DNA from 4 places in the Rhodopseudomonas sp. BR0G17 genome. Region 2 is predicted to be linked to each of the others. Evidence: predicted binding sites of a transcription regulator. Region 2 holds the regulator's gene; each other region holds the start of a gene.

Region 1 (4,044 bases), on a different contig from region 2:
CCGCTGCGCGCCGGCGCGCTGCGGTTCGACAACGAGGTGCTGACGGGCGCAAAGCCGCCCCGCATTCTGAAATCCGGCATCGCGCATTGCCCGGAAGGCCGCCGCGTATTTCCGCACATGACTGTCGAGGAAAACCTCGACATGGGCGCTTATTTGCGCAGCGATCGATCCGAGGTGGCCGCCGACCGCGACCGGATCTATGGCGAGTTTCCGCGACTTGCCGAGCGCCGCAAACAGGCCGCTGGCACGCTGTCCGGCGGCGAGCAGCAAATGCTTGCGATCGGTCGTGCGCTGATGAGCCGGCCACGCCTAGTGATGTTCGACGAGCCATCGCTCGGGCTGGCGCCGAACATCGTGGAGCGCACCTTCGCGATCATCCGCCGCATCCGCGACACCGGCACCACGGTGCTGCTAGTCGAACAGAACGCCTTTGCGGCGCTCGACATGTGCGACCACGCTTACTTGCTGGAAGGCGGTCGCATCGTGTTGTCGGGCACCGGCGCCGAGCTGATCGCCAATCCGCACGTCCGCAAGGCGTATCTCGGTGGCTGAGGATTGGACCGGCGGCGTTGCGCGGTCACAGGACCAATGGTTTCCGGTCTGCAGCCTGCCGCGGCTGACGGCCGAGGGCATCGTCGCGGTTCGTGTGGCCGGCGTCGATCTCGCGTTGATTTCGGACGGCGGCATGGTGTCGGCGTGCGAGCGGGCCTGTCCGCACGAGCAGGCCGATCTCGCCTGCGGACGGGTGGTCAACGGGCGGCTAGCCTGTCCGCGCCACGACGCCTCCTTCAGCCTGATTGACGGAGCGATCTCGGACGGCTGGCCGAGCCGGCCGTTACGGCTTTATCCGGTCCGGGTCGAGCGCGGCGAAGTGTTGATCAACGCTGTAAGCTTGATGCCGAAGCGCTGAGGACCTGCCACCAATCTCATTCCGGCTGATTAGCCCGAACCGAACCAAGTTGTACACCAAGGTCGTCATGGCCGGGCTTGTCCCGGCCATCTACGCCTTTGGGCGAGGCAGCTCAGTAAGGCGTGGATGCCCGGCACAAGGCCGGGCATGACGGGAAAGTCGGTGCAGGACTATGTAGCGCTGGCTTTGCACCTGTAAGCCTCAGCCGACCAATTCATGCGCGGCTTTGACGAGCGCGCCGTCGGGCTTGCGGAGTTCGGCGAGGATCGAGAAATGATCGTGGCCGGCGAGCGGCAGCAGCCGACCCGGTGCACCTGCGGCCTGACGGCGCGCGTACAAGTCCATCGAATCCAGCACCAGCGCCGGCAGTTCGTTCGCGCCGTAGGCGAGGTCGAGGCGCTTGTCGATCACCGGCAATCGCGATGGAGACAGCTTTTCGACTTCTTCATCGGTGAGTTGCAGCGCCTTGTTCAGCCCGGTATCGCGGATCGGCCCGAGATCGAACACTCCGGAGATCGACAGCCCCGCGGTGACCAGCGGATGATCCAGTGTCATCGCCACGAGGTGGCCGCCAGCCGACCAGCCCGAGGTGACGACTGGCCCGGCGACGCCGTGCTCCGGGCCATGCGCGGCGAGCCAGTCCAGCGCCGCGCGGCTCTCTTCGACGATTGTGGTCAGCGTCACGTCGGGCGCCAATGAGTAACCGGGGATTGCCATCGACCAGCCGTGCGCGGCGATGCCTCCGACCAATATGGCGAACAGCTCGCGCGAATTCTTCTGCCAATAGCCGCCGTGCCAGAACACCAGGCAGGGCGCGTCGCGCTCGGCCGCGGGATAAAGGTCGATCTTGTTGTTCGGGCGTGGGCCGTAGGACAGGTCGAGCACCGACTTCAACGTCGCGCGTGCCTGCGCGGACGAGGAGTTACGTTCGGCGATCAACTCGGGGCTGTTCTTGACGGCGCTGTTGTTGTCGTAAGCCGCGTCGCGCTCGCTTTGCGAAAGTTGCGCCCATTTGGTGCGGGGATCGGTAGGGCGGTCATTCGTCATTACGGCTCCATTCGGCTGTGGGCTGATTTCCGCCAGCTTTGCAGCAACCCCGTCCGCCTGTCGACCGCATTGTCCAGGCAGATGCCGCCTCGCGATTAATCAGCTCCGCGGACAACGGACATCAGCGGTCAGAGCGTGATCATGGAGGGGCGGCCCGTTCGCTGGGGAGCGTCGGCTCGCGTACATTGCGCGAACAGTCGTCGGCCTGTGTGGCGGCGCACCACTTGAAGTTGTTGCGCCGGCTACCGCGACCGCCGCTCGCGCGTCATCCATGGCAGCCGCTGGCCACAGCCATTGTCACCACACTGTCACACAACCCGGCGAGAGAGTGTCGGCGATTCACGTGGGCACCCTCATGGACTATTTCAGGCGTTTCACCTTTCTGTTCTCGGCTCCCACCTTCGAGGCGGATGATCTTGAGGGCATCCGGTTCAACCAGATCGTCGCCGAGATCGAACGGTCCGGCTTCGAGATCGTCAAGGCGCGCAAGCTCGAGGATGCCGAGATCGCGGTGCAGACTGACGCCGCGATCGGCTGCATGGTGGTCGACTGGGGCAAGAAGGGGCTCGAGGGCAAGACTGCTGCGCTGATCAACCTGATGCGGCGGCGCGGCCTCGATTTCCCGATCGTGCTGCTGATCCGCCGCAAGCGGTTTGAGGAAGTGCCGGTCGAGGTGCTGGATTTCATCGACGGCTACGTCTTTCTCTCCGAAGAGACGCCGACCTTCATCGCGCGCAATCTGATCAGCCGGCTTAAGCAATATGCCGACACGCTGAAGACGCCGTTCTTCGGCGCGCTGGTCGATTATGCGGAGGAGGGCAACCAGCTCTGGACCTGCCCCGGCCATAACGGCGGCATGTTCTACAGCCGCAGCCCGATCGGCCGGGTGTTCATCGAGCACCTTGGCGAGGCGGTGTTTCGCGACGACCTCGACAATTCGGTGCTCGACCTCGGCGATTTGCTGACCCATGAGGGGCCGGCGCTGCGCGCGCAGAAGGAGGCCGCGCAGATCTTCGGCGCCGAGAAGACCTACTTCGTGCTCAACGGCACCTCGACCTCCAACAAGGTCGCGCTCGGTGCGCTGGTCACCGACGGCGACCTCGTCCTGTTCGATCGCAACAACCATAAGGCGGCGCACCACGGCGCGCTGATGATGGGCGGCGGGATTCCGGTCTACATCCCCACCGTCCGCAACGCCTGGGGGCTGATCGGCCCGGTGGCATGGGATGCGCTGGACGAAGAGGCCTTGCGCGAACGCATCCGCAGCCATCCGCTGGTCAAGGACCCGGAAGCGTGGCGCAAGCCGCGTCCGTTCCGCGTCGCCGTGGTCGAGCAGTGCACCTATGACGGCACCATCCACAGCGCCGAGATGATCCTACGCCGCATCGGGCATCTGTGCGACTACATCCTGTTCGACGAAGCCTGGGCCGGCTTCATGAAGTTTCACCCGCTCTACGCCGGCCGGTTCGCGATGGGGCTGTCGAATCTCGGCGACGACGCGCCCGGCATTATCGCGACGCAGTCGACCCATAAGCAGCTCGCCAGTTTCTCCCAGGCCTCGCAGATCCACATCAAGGATCGCCACATCCGCGGCCAGAAGCGGCGGGTCGAGCACCGGCGCTTCAACGAGAGCTTCATGCAGCACGCCTCGACGTCACCGTTCTATCCGCTGTTCGCTTCCCTCGATGTCGGCGCGCAGATGATGAAGGGCCGCTCCGGCGAAGTGCTGTGGGACGATACGATCCGGCTCGGCATCGAGCTGCGCAAGAAGATCCGCGCGGTGCGGCGGGAGTTCGAAGAGAAGGAGGCGCGGGCCGAGCGGCGGTGGTTCTTCGATCCGTTCGTGCCCGATCGGGTGACGATCGCGGATGCCGCGCGCGAAGGCGCCGTGCACGACGTCGCCTGGGAGGCGGTGAGCACCGACCAGCTCGCGACCGATCCGGCGTTCTGGCAAATCGGACCGAGGGCAGCCTGGCACGGCTTTGCCGATATGGCGCTCGGCTTCGCCATGACCGATCCGAACAAGCTGACGCTGCTGACGCCCGGCTTCGACCGCGCGACCGGCCGCTATGCCGAGCACGGCGTGC
Region 2 (4,044 bases):
CGCTCGCTGGTGATCCGCCGGATCGCCTATCGCGCCGCCCGTGCCGGTCTGATCACCGGCATCCTGCTGGCGACCGCCCGTGTCGCCGGTGAGACCGCGCCGCTGCTGTTCACCGCGCTCAGCAACCAGTTCTTCAGCCTGGATCTGACCAAGACGATGGCCAACCTGCCGGTGACCATCAACAACTTCGTCCAGAGCCCCTACGCTTACTGGAAGCAGCTCGCTTGGACCGGCGCGCTGCTGATCACCCTGACCGTGCTTGCCCTGAACATTGGCGCGCGCATCATCGGCGCCGAGAGGACCACGAAATGACCGAGATCTCGATCGCCACCAGCGTTCCGTCCGCGATGCCGCCGATCGGCGCCCAGCCGGACGGCCCGGCCAAGGTGACCGTGCGCGACCTCAATTTCTACTACGGTCAGAACCATGCGCTGAAGCACATCAACCTGGCGCTCGCCACCAACCGCGTCACCGCGTTCATCGGTCCGTCGGGCTGCGGCAAGTCAACCCTGCTGCGCATCTTCAACCGGATGTACGATCTGTATCCGGGCCAGCGCGCCGAGGGGCAGGTGCTGCTCGACAACACCAACATTCTCGACCCCAAGCTCGACCTCAACCTGCTGCGCGCGCGGGTCGGCATGGTGTTCCAGAAGCCGACGCCGTTCCCGATGACGATCTATGAGAACATCGCGTTCGGCGTCCGCCTGTACGAGAAGATCTCGAAGTCGGAGATGGACGGCCGGGTCGAGAAGGCGCTGCGCGGCGCCGCACTGTGGAACGAAGTGAAGGACAAGCTCGGCGCTTCCGGTCTCAGCCTGTCGGGCGGTCAGCAGCAGCGTCTGTGCATCGCCCGCACCATCGCGGTGCGGCCGGAAGTGATCCTGTTCGACGAGCCGTGCTCGGCGCTCGATCCGATCTCCACCGCCAAGATCGAAGAGCTGATCGACGAGCTGAAGGAACAATACACCATCGCGATCGTGACCCATAACATGCAGCAGGCGGCGCGCGTGTCAGAGTCGACCGCCTTCATGTATCTCGGCGAGCTGATCGAATTCGGCCCGACCAACAAGATCTTCACCTCGCCGAGCGATCGGCGCACCCAGGATTACATCACCGGCCGGTTCGGCTGACGCGGCGGGCGAGGAGCACGGATATGGGATTCGAACACACCACCAAGGCGTTCGACGGCGACCTGCAGGAGCTGACCCGGCTGGTCGCGGAGATGGGCGGTTTGGCCGAGCGCCAGATCGTCGACTCGGTCGATGCGCTGATCCGGCGCGACGTCGCGCTGGCCTCGCGCGTGGTCGCGGCCGATGCCGAGATCGACCAGATGCAGCGGAATATCGAAGAGCGCGCGGTGTTGACCATCGCGCGGCGCCAGCCGATGGCGATCGATCTGCGCGAAATCGTCGGCGCGATGCGCGTCGCGACCGACCTCGAGCGGATCGGCGATCTGTCGAAGAACATCGCCAAGCGCGTCAACGCGATCGACAGCGACTTCCATCCGCTGAAGCTGATCCGCGGCCTCGAGCACATGACCGACCTCGTGCAGTCGCAGGTCAAGGCGGTGCTCGATGCCTATACGGCGCACGATCTGCCGGCCGCGATGGTGGTGTGGAACGGCGACGAGGAAGTCGACGCGATCTGCACCTCGCTGTTCCGCGAGCTGCTTACCTACATGATGGAAGATCCGCGCAACATCTCGTTCTGCATTCACCTGATGTTCTGCGCCAAGAACATCGAGCGGATCGGCGATCACGCGACCAACATCGCCGAGACGGTGTTCTACATGATCGAAGGTCAGCAGATCATGGACAAGCGTCCGAAGGGCGACATGACCACCTTCGCCAACGCGACGCCCGGTAACTGACGCTGCTCTGGCCGCCGGCCCGCCGGGCCGGCAGTCATGGGACGGATCGAGACGACACTGAGACGAGGACGACAATGGCTGCGCGCATTCTGGTAGTTGAAGACGAGGAAGCGCTGACGACGCTGCTGCGATACAATCTGGAATCCGAAGGTTACGAGGTCGAGACGGTGGCGCGCGGCGATGACGCCGACACCCGGATGAAGGAGCGGATTCCCGACCTGGTCGTTCTGGACTGGATGCTGCCGGGCCTGTCCGGCATCGAGCTGTGCCGCCGGCTGCGGGCGCGTCCGGAAACCAAGCAACTGCCGATCATCATGCTGACGGCGCGTGGCGAAGAAAGCGAGCGGGTCCGTGGGCTCGCGACCGGCGCCGACGATTACATCGTCAAGCCGTTCTCGGTGCCGGAGCTGCTGGCCCGGGTGAAGGGCCTGCTGCGCCGCGCGGCGCCGGAGCGTCTCGCCACCGTGCTGGCGTACGGTGATCTCGAACTCGACCGCGACAAGCGCCGGGTGGCGCGCTCCGGCCGGCCGATCGATCTCGGTCCAACCGAGTATCGCCTGCTCGAATTCTTCCTTGAGCACCCGGGCCGGGTGTTCAGCCGCGAGCAGCTGCTCGACGGCGTTTGGGGCCGCGACATCTACATCGATGAGCGTACCGTCGACGTGCACATCGGCCGCCTGCGCAAGCTGCTCAATATCGGTCGCGAGCAGGACCCGATCCGCACTGTTCGCGGTGCCGGCTACGCCCTCGACGATCGCTTCGCCAAGGTCGAAGGCAGCCCGTCGTAGTTGTTAGCAGGTTTGCGACGTCGGTGAGCAAAGCGAGCGTGCCCACCAAGACACTCGTTCAAACCACGATGACCGCGAGCGTGATTTAGCGACACGTGGCAACGACGCGATGGCGGCGTTTGTCGACTCTATCGCTTTTGCAATCGTTCAGCCGCGGCCTCAGCCCAACATAGCAGCGTCATCCTCCGCGAAGGCGGAGGATCCCGTATTGCAGTGAGTGGGTGGGAAGTAACGGACGCTCTGGGATACTGGGTCGCCCGCTTTCGCGGGCGATGACAGTTTGGCGGGATGGCCAACCCTGCGCTGCGCGAGCGCGGATTGCCGCGGCCTTGGGCTGGCGGCGTCAGTCTAGCGGGTGGTCTTGGGAGCTGCGCGTCGGCGATCGCCGACCGGCTGATAGGCGATGCGCGAGTGATGCGCGCAGTAGGGCAGGCCCGGCAGCGACTTGCCGCCGCAGAAGAAGAATTCCGGGCTCGACGGATCGCCGACCGGCCAGTGGCAGGTGGCTTCGTTGAGTTCCAGCAGCGACAGCCGCTGGTTCATCGGAACCACGTTGTCGAAGGCGATCGGATCTGGCTCGGCTTCCACTTCGAAAGCGTGCGCCAGTGCGGTGTTGCCGCGCGCCACCGGCCGGGTCACCCTCATCATCTGCTGCACCGGGCGCGCCTTGCGCGGCCGCGGCGCTGCCGACGTGGGGCTCTTGGCCCGGCCCGACAGGCCGAGGCGGTGGACCTTGCCGATCACGGCATTGCGGGTGACGTTGCCAAGCTCGGCGGCAATTTGACTCGCCGACAGCCCGCCCTCCCACAATTTCTTCAACTGCTCGACGCGCTCGTCGGTCCAGGTCAATGCCGTCATAGTTCTATCCCTTCCTGCCGCGGGCGCCGAAGGGCGGCGCGGAACCGCGGCTGTGAGGTCGTCAAAATCTCAGCTGTCAGAATCCCTTAGCGCTCGCCGGACGACCCTTGCCGCCCCGGCGTTACGCCTCATCCGAGAACTCGAAATGGATTACAAACCGCGCACGAGATGTCGTACCCGACAGTCAAAAGGCTACAATATGCCGTGACTCACGCGCAAGAGTCCGACCCGGTGCGTCCACACCTTCTCCTGTGAGTGAGTCCGCGAAGCCACAACAAACAGCGCGAGTGCTGCTTTCTGGCAGCACTTCGTCGAAGCTCCGTGTTGACAGTGAGTTCGACGCTTCTAGAATAATCCCACGTGCCGCCTGGAAAGGCGGCACGTTTCGTTTCCGGGGTACGTTGTCCCAGACTGCGTTCGTGTCATGCGCGTGACGCGGCCGGCCGGCGGCCCGCTATTTTCCGATCGGATCGGCCATGTCTCAGAGCGCTTCAACGTCCCATCTCCTCCCGGTTTTCGCCAGAGCGG
Region 3 (4,044 bases), on a different contig from region 2:
GAATTCGGGTGTCGGCGGAAAGCCGCGGCTTGGTGAGATCGATCGCATCCAGCATCCGGCGGGCGTTGTCGGCGCTGCGCAGGCCGGGCTCCCACGACCAGGTGACGGCGTGAAAGACCGTGGTCAGGCCATTGGCGATCGCCTGGCGGTCGCTGTCGATCAGCGCGACATCGATGGGAAAATCGACCCCCGGCCGCGGCATCATTTGCCGCTCGAAGGCATCGCCGTGCAGATCGACGATCCCGGGCAGCACCAGCAGGCCGCGAGCGTCGATCCGGATTGCCGCATTGCTCGCGGCGGAGCCGACCTCGGCGATGGCGCCGCCGGCGATCTGCAGCGAGGCCTCGGCAATCTCGTCGCCGAGCAGCGTCCGGCCACCTTCGATCGCGATCTCGCTCATCCCATCACCTGCTGTTCTGCTGCCGGCTCTCGGTCCGGCGACTGCACTTTCGCCGCACCTTCATATCGGTCGAGGAATTCGTCCGCTGACAATTTCCGGAAGTCGGGCAGCGCGTTGCGCAACGCTTCGTGGTCCCAATTCCACCACGCCAGCGCGACCAGACGCTCCGCCTGTTGCTCGGAGAAACGGCGGCGGATCGGCCGGGCCGGGTTGCCGGCCACGATCGTGTAGGCCGGCACGTCCCGGGTGACGATCGCGCCTGCAGCAACCACCGCACCGGGACCGATGTTGCGGCCCGGCAGCACGATGGCGCCGTGACCGATCCAGACGTCGTGGCCGATCTCGACGTGATGCGAGCGGCGCCAGGCGAAGAACTCGGCGTCGTCGCTCTCGCCCTCGAAATAGGTGCTGGCGCGATAGGTAAAGTGCGCCTGGGTGGCGCGCTGCATCGGGTGATTGCCGGGGTTGATCCGGGTCATCGCCGCGATCGAGCAGAACTTGCCGATGCTGGTGTAGGTGATCTGCGAATCGTTGACGACGTAAGAGTAATCGCCCATCGCCACTTCGTTCAGGATGGTGCGGGCGCCGACTTCGCAATAGGCGCCGAGGGTGACGTCGTGCAGCTTGGCGGTCGGATCGACGGTCGGCGCGACCGTTAGCAGTTTCGCGGCCATGGGAGTCTCGTGCGCGATGATTGGGATGAGACCTGTCATCGGCGCCGCTCATGACGCCGTCGTGACGCATCGATGACGCAGCGAAGACCTTGATATGTCGGCGGAACTACATCGACTGTCACACGGCTGCAAAACAACAGCGTTAGCGATTCCTCCCGAACCTGTTTCGGGAGCAGCGCATGCTGGTAGTTGAGGGTCTGACCTGCCGTTTCGGCAGCAAAGCCGCCGTAGATGGCGCATCGTTTTCGGTGGAGCGCGGCAGCTTCGTCGGGGTGATCGGGCGATCCGGCGCGGGCAAGTCGACCCTGCTACGCATGCTGAACCGGCTGGCGGAGCCGTCCGAAGGACGCATCCTGTTCGAAGGCGTCGATGTGACCGCGCTGCAGGGCCGCGAGCTGCGACAATGGCGCGCACGCTCCGCGATGATCTTTCAGCAGTTCAACCTGATCGGCCGTCTCGACGTGCTGACCAATGTGCTGATGGGCCGGCTGTCCGAAGTGCCGTCGTGGCGCTCGCTGGTGCAGATGTGGCCGGAGCAGGATCGCGCGCTCGCGATCTCGGCGCTCGATCAGTTCGATATGGCGTCCTACGCGGCGCAGCGCGCCGACCAGCTCTCCGGCGGCCAGCAGCAGCGCGTCGCGATCGCCCGCGCCCTGGTGCAGCAGCCGGACATCGTGCTCGCCGACGAGCCGATCGCCTCGCTCGACCCGCGCAACACCAAGATCGTGATGGATGCGCTGCTGCGCATCAACAAGCACTTCGGCATCACCGTGCTGTGCAATCTGCATTCGCTCGATCTCGCCCGAACCTATTGCGACCGGCTGATCGGCATGGCTTCGGGCCGCGTGGTGTTCGACGGCGCGCCGGCCGCGCTGACCGACCAGATCGCGCGCGAACTCTACGATCTCGAAGCCGACGAAGTGCTCGGCGCTGCGCCGCACGTTCCGCACGGCCTTCCCGCCCCCGCATTGGCCGGCGTCGCCGTGGCCTGATCCCGGCGGCGATCGTTCGCCGTCTCCCCTATCCGGCACCGCCCGCGGCGCGTCCGCGTGCGGTCGCCGTGTTTCGACCGTTCACCGACTGAAGAGACAGGAAACCTCATGATCAAGCTCCGTACTTTCGTCGCCGCCGCTGCCGCGCTGGCGTTCACCGCGCACGCCGCGCCGGCGCAGGACTGGAAGGCGAAATATCCCGAGCTGGTGTTCGGCAAGATCCCGGACGAGAACGCCTCGGGCACCACCACCCGCTGGACCCCGCTGACTGACTATCTCACCAAGCAGCTCGGCGTACCGGTGAAGCTGCGCATTGCCAACGACTACGCCGCGGTGATCGAAGGCCAGCGCGCCGGCAACATCCACATCGGCATGTATGGGCCGGCGTCCTACGCCCGCGCCTATCTGGTCGGCGCCAAGGTCGAGCCGTTCGCCATCGAGGTCAACGGTGACGGCTCCAAGGGCTATCACTCGGTGCTGTATGTGAAGAAGGACTCGCCCTACCAGAAGATCGAAGATCTCAAGGGCAAGAACCTCTGCCTGGTCGATCCAAATTCGACCTCCGGCAACAACGTGCCGCGCTTCATGATGAACAAGATGTCGATCGATCCCGACAAGTTCTTCGCCAAGGTGATCTACGCCGGCAGCCATGAGAACGCGGTGATCGGCGTCGCCCAGGGCACCTGCGATGCGGCGTTCAATTGGTGGAACACCGAGGACGAATCCAACCTGCTGCGGATGGACCGCAAGGGCATGGTCAAGGCCGCGGACTTCCGCATCATCCTGGAGTCGGACCTGATCGTGAACTCGCCGATGGCCTATCTGTCGGACCTGCCGGAAGACCTCAAGGCGGCGATCCGCAAGGCGGTGCTCGATCTCGCCACCAACGATCCGGAAACCTTCAACAAGATCTATGAAGGCAAGGCCAAGCCCTACGCGGCGACCAGCCACAAGGACTACGAGCCGGTGGTCGAGCTGATCAAGTTTGTCGACAGCCTGCGCAAGTCGAAGTCCTGACACATCCCAGCACATCATCGGACGTGGGCGGCCAAACGGTCGCCCGCGTCGTCATGTCGGACAACCGAATGCAGGCAGCCGTCACAGAACTCCCCGAACCGCAGCTCCGCGCCCTCGCCGATCACTACGATGCGGCGGTGGCGGCGAAGCGGCGGCGGCTGGCGCTCGGCGGCGCGATCCTGATCGCCGCGATCGCCGCGGCCGCCTGGATGGGCGAAGTCGACCTGGTCAAGCTGGCCGAGAATTTCTGGCGGTTTCCGTCCTACTTCATCTCGATCGCGCCGAAGCTCGCGCTCGCGACGCTGTGGACCGACCTCGCCGACTGGTTCTGGGGCATCAAGCGCTGGACCGGATTGCTGCTCGATACGATTCTGATCGCCTATGTGGGCACGCTGCTCGGGGCGCTCGCAGGCTTTGCGCTGTGCTTTCTCGCCTCGGCCAATCTGGTGCGTTCGCGCATACTGGTCTTCGTCACCCGCCGCTTCCTCGAATTCTGCCGCACCGTGCCGGAGATCGTGTTCGCGCTGCTGTTTGTGCTGGCGTTCGGGCTCGGCCCGCTGCCCGGCGTGCTGGCGATCGCGATTCACACCGCCGGCGCGCTCGGCAAGCTGTTCGCCGAAGTGGTCGAGAACATCGACGACAAGCCGCTGGAGGGCGTGGTGTCGTCCGGCGGTGACTGGTTCGAGATGGTCCGGTTTGCGGTGGTGCCGCAGGTGCTGTCGAACTTCGTCAGCTACGCGCTGCTGCGGTTCGAGATCAACGTCCGCGGCGCGGCCGTGATGGGCTTCGTCGGTGCCGGCGGCATCGGCCAGGACCTGATCGAGGCGGTGCGCAAATTCTACTACAGCGACGTCAGCGCCATCCTGTTGCTGATCATCGTCACCGTGATGGCGATCGACTATTTCACCGAAGGCGTGCGCCGCCGTCTGATCGGTCAGGAGCGACGATGAGCACCGCCCGC
Region 4 (4,044 bases), on a different contig from region 2:
GCGCGCCCTTGACGTCCGGATAGTAGGGCATCGGCGCGTTGGTCCAGTTGAACTTGGCCTGCGACTTGACGTTACCGAAGAAGCCCGACGAGGTCAGGAACAGCGGGCACTCACCCGAGGTGAAGCGGCCCTCGCCGGTGTTGGTGCGGCCGGAATAGTCGTAGGTCTTGTCCTTCTGCAGCTCGATCAGCTTCTGCAGATGCTTGAGCTGAACCGGGCCGTTGAATTCGAGCTTGGTATCGAAGCCGTCGAGACCGTTCGCCTTGCTGGCCAGCGGCACGTTGTGCCAGGCCGAGAGCTGCTCGAGATTGGCCCAGGTGACCCAGGCGGTGGAGAAGCCGCAGGTGGCGTAGCCGGCAGCCTTCAGCTTCTTGGCGTCTTCGAACACCTCGGGCCAGGTCTTCGGGATCTCAGCGATGTCGGCCTTCTTCAGCGCGTCGAGATTGACCCACATCACCATCGACGACGAGTTGAACGGGAACGACAGCATCTCGCCCTTGGAGGTCGAGTAGTAGCCGGTGATCGCCGGCAGATACGCCTTCGGGTCGAACGGCTCGCCAGTTTCCTGCATCAATTTGTAGACCGGCTTCACGGCGCCGGTCGCCGCCATCATGGTGGCGGTGCCGACTTCGAACACCTGGAGGATGTGCGGCGCGTTGCCGGCGCGGAACGCGGCGATGCCGGCGTTCATGGTATCGGCGTAGCCACCCTTGTAGGTCGGCACCACCTTGTAGTCGCTCTGCGCGGCATTGAAGTCATTGGCCAGCTTGACGATGACGTCGTTGTTGCCGCCGGTCATCGCGTGCCACCACTGAATTTCGGTGACCGCATATGCCGGCGCAGCCATCGCCAGCGTCGCGGCGATCGCCGTCGCGGCGGCCGCGGTCAGGCCAAAGGATCGAAATGCCATGAAAACCTCCCGGTTGGGCACGTGCTGTCGTGGTGGGCGCGCGTAGCAGTGCGCGATGACAGACACATGACCGTATAAGCGAGGCTCCGCCGGGGAGGAAGCGGCGGCATCGCTGTCGTCGCAACAGCTTATGATGCAGTGCAAGAGTTCCTGCACTGCGGTAATCGCAGCTGGGTGCGTAGCGAAAGCAGAATGAACGGCGCCGGCATCGCGGCCGGCGCCGCTCTCATCAGCGTTTGCGCTCGGGGCCGCTGACGATGCCGTCGGCCTTCAGCTTGGCGATGTCGTCCGCCGAATAGCCGAACTCGCCGAGCACTTCGTTGGCGTGCTGGCTGAACGTCGGCGGCAGGCCGCGCAAGCTGGCCTTGGTGCGCTCGAACCGGATCGGCGAGGCAACGCCCTTGTACCAATCCTTCTCGATCACATCGCCGCGGTAGGCGGTGTGGGGGCTCGTCAACGCCTTGTCGATCGACTGCACCGGGCCGGCGGGCAGGCCGGCGTTGAGCAGCCGGTCGCACAGCGGCACCGCATCGTGCTGGCTGAACACCGCCTCGAGTTCGGCGCGGAGCGCAGCGCGGTTGGCGATGCGATCCTTGTTGCGCGCGAAGCGCGGATCGGTGCCGAGCTCCGGCTTGCCGATTTCCTTGCACAGCTTGCGGAACGTGCCGTCATTGCCGACGCCGGTGAAGATCTGGCCGTCGCGGGCGTTGAAGGTCGAATACGGCACCAGGTTCGGGTGCTCGTTGCCGGTCAGCGCCGGCGGCTTGCCATGCAGGAAATAGTTCGCGGTATGCGGATGCATGATCGCGAGACCGGTTTCGTACAGCGTGGTCTCCACGAACTGGCCCTTGCCGGAGCGCTCACGTTCCGCCAGCGCCATCAGGATACCAATGGTCGCATACAGGCCGGTGGTGATGTCGACCAGCGGCACACCGATTCGCACCGGTCCGCTCTCCGGCGAGCCGGTCGCGGCGATCATGCCGGTCATCGCCTGGATGATGGCGTCATAGCCGGGGTTGCCGCCGCGCGGGCCGTCGGCGCCGAAGCCCGAAATCCGGCAATGCACCAGCCGCGGAAACTTCTCGCGAATCACCTCGTTGGAGAGGCCCCATTTGTCGAGCGTGCCGGGCTTGAAGTTCTCGATCAGCACGTCGGCGTCTTCGAGCATCTTCAACAGCACCTCGCGCCCGCCGGGCGAGGCGAGATCGAGGCCGATCGACCGCTTGTTGCGATTCACGCCGAGAAAATACGCCGCGTCCTCGTCATGGAAGGGAGGCCCCCAGTCGCGCACCTCGTCGCCGGCCGGCGGTTCGACCTTGATGACGTTGGCGCCGTGGTCGGCGAGGATTTGGGTGCAGTAGGGCCCGCCAAGCACGCGGGTCAGATCGATTACGCGCAATCCGGCGATCGCGCCGGGCATCGATGCAGAGGTCATAAGGGCTTTCTTACCGAAGCTTTGCAGGAGCGGAGAACTTATCGCCCCCAACACCGTCTTGGCAAATGCCCGGCGGGCGTCGGCTTCGTTCGCAGCGCGTGAGAGGCTTCAGTGCTGCGGGCCTGAGCGGCGGCGCTGGGTGTGCGCCTGAGCGAGACAAAAGCTACGGAAGCCTGAGGGAAGGATGGTGGAGCCAGGCGGGATCGAACCGCCGACCTCTTGCATGCCATGCAAGCGCTCTCCCAGCTGAGCTATGGCCCCTTACCCTGGGTGCGCGGCGCAAATCAAAATCGGCCGCGCGGCAATCGTTGATCACATATCGGCGACGATCTCAAGTCTCCTCATCGCCAGAAACGTCACCAATGATGTCCGTGACGTCTTCATCCTCTTCTTCTTCATCGGCGATGAAGGTCGAATCGTCGTCATCGTCGTCGATGGCCTCGTCGATTTCGATGTCGTCCTCGGATTCCGGCACCACGGCCTTGACCTTGCCGGAGTTCTCCTCGGCATCGGCCTCTTCCAGCGACACCAGCTCTTCGGCTTCCATCGCCTCGGGCGCCTCGGTGTCCATGGGGGCCGCGGAGCGCTGATCCGCACGGGTGCGCGGCGCCGTGACCGGTGCAATCGGCACCACCTCGCCGGTGTAGGGCGAGATCACGGGATTCTTGTTCAGATCGTAGAACTTTTTGCCCGTCGTCGGGCAAATGCGTTTGGTTCCGAGATCGGATTTCGCCACTTGTGCAACCTTGGGATTTCTTGAAAAACGGTGCTTCACTTGGCTAGTTGGCACGCCGCTGTCAATAGCGGTTTATGCCGAAGGCCGCGAGGACGGCCGCAATGCCAGGCCGAATCACCCGCAGCCGCGAGGGACCACAATCTTGACTGATTCGAACCAGCCGACGCCGCTGCAGGCGCGCAAGAGCGGCGCATTGCACGGCACCGCGCGCGTCCCGGGCGACAAGTCGATTTCGCACCGGGCGCTGATTCTCGGTGCGCTGGCGGTCGGCGAGACCCGAATCTCCGGCCTGCTCGAGGGCGAGGACGTTCTCAACACCGCCAAGGCGATGCGCGCCCTGGGCGCCAAGGTCGAACGCACCGGCGACTGCGAATGGCGCGTGCATGGCGTCGGCGTCGCCGGCTTCGCCACACCGGAAGCCCCGCTGGATTTCGGCAATTCGGGCACCGGCTGCCGTTTGGCGATGGGCGCGGTCGCCGGATCGCCAATCCTGGCGACGTTCGACGGCGATGCGTCGCTGCGCAGCCGGCCGATGCGGCGAATCGTCGATCCGCTGGAGCTGATGGGCGCCAAGGTGGTGTCAAGCAGCGAGGGCGGCCGATTGCCGCTGGCCCTGCAGGGCGCCCGCGATCCGCTGCCGATTCTGTACCGCACCCCGGTGCCGTCGGCGCAGATCAAATCCGCGGTGCTGCTCGCCGGCCTGTCGGCGCCCGGCGTCACGACGGTGATCGAGGCCGAAGCCAGCCGCGACCATACCGAGCTGATGCTGCAGCACTTCGGCGCCACGATCGTCACCGAAGCCGAAGGTGCCCATGGCCGTAAGATTTCATTAACCGGCCAGCCCGAATTGCGCGGCGCCCCGGTGGTGGTGCCGGCCGATCCGTCGTCGGCCGCCTTCCCGATGGTGGCGGCGCTGGTGGTGCCCGGCTCCGACATCGAATTGACCGACGTGATGACCAACCC

The links. The regulator PhoB, encoded in region 2, activates phosphate uptake and scavenging genes when phosphate is short. The targets are predictions, from matches to a motif close to TGTCATNNANCTGTCAT.
Region 1: the regulator PhoB is predicted to act here: its motif matches at 2,253-2,269, upstream of DY467_RS18960 (Orn/Lys/Arg family decarboxylase).
Region 3: the regulator PhoB is predicted to act here: its motif matches at 1,136-1,152, upstream of phnC (phosphonate ABC transporter ATP-binding protein).
Region 4: the regulator PhoB is predicted to act here: its motif matches at 966-982, upstream of ugpB (sn-glycerol-3-phosphate ABC transporter substrate-binding protein UgpB).

Annotation. Positions count from the first base shown of each region.
Region 1 covers NZ_QUML01000027.1:48,439-52,482, reverse strand. Annotated here, with positions in the region: gene DY467_RS18975 (ABC transporter ATP-binding protein) at 1-552, shown strand, start outside; gene DY467_RS18970 (Rieske (2Fe-2S) protein) at 545-910, shown strand; gene DY467_RS18965 (alpha/beta hydrolase) at 1,112-1,957, opposite strand; gene DY467_RS18960 (Orn/Lys/Arg family decarboxylase) at 2,313-4,044, shown strand, end outside.
Region 2 covers NZ_QUML01000028.1:2,186-6,229, reverse strand. Annotated here, with positions in the region: gene pstA (phosphate ABC transporter permease PstA) at 1-312, shown strand, start outside; gene pstB (phosphate ABC transporter ATP-binding protein PstB) at 309-1,130, shown strand; gene phoU (phosphate signaling complex protein PhoU) at 1,154-1,870, shown strand; gene phoB (phosphate regulon transcriptional regulator PhoB) at 1,945-2,658, shown strand; gene DY467_RS19095 (GcrA family cell cycle regulator) at 3,007-3,516, opposite strand; gene DY467_RS19090 (aspartate aminotransferase family protein) at 3,993-4,044, shown strand, end outside.
Region 3 covers NZ_QUML01000002.1:221,031-225,074, forward strand. Annotated here, with positions in the region: gene DY467_RS03085 (alpha-D-ribose 1-methylphosphonate 5-triphosphate diphosphatase) at 1-400, opposite strand, end outside; gene DY467_RS03090 (transferase hexapeptide repeat family protein) at 397-1,074, opposite strand; gene phnC (phosphonate ABC transporter ATP-binding protein) at 1,254-2,066, shown strand; gene phnD (phosphonate ABC transporter substrate-binding protein) at 2,175-3,083, shown strand; gene phnE (phosphonate ABC transporter, permease protein PhnE) at 3,152-4,033, shown strand; gene phnE (phosphonate ABC transporter, permease protein PhnE) at 4,030-4,044, shown strand, end outside.
Region 4 covers NZ_QUML01000019.1:86,693-90,736, reverse strand. Annotated here, with positions in the region: gene ugpB (sn-glycerol-3-phosphate ABC transporter substrate-binding protein UgpB) at 1-910, opposite strand, end outside; gene DY467_RS15840 (CaiB/BaiF CoA transferase family protein) at 1,140-2,345, opposite strand; tRNA gene DY467_RS15835 (tRNA-Ala) at 2,531-2,606, opposite strand; gene DY467_RS15830 (TIGR02300 family protein) at 2,677-3,081, opposite strand; gene aroA (3-phosphoshikimate 1-carboxyvinyltransferase) at 3,224-4,044, shown strand, end outside.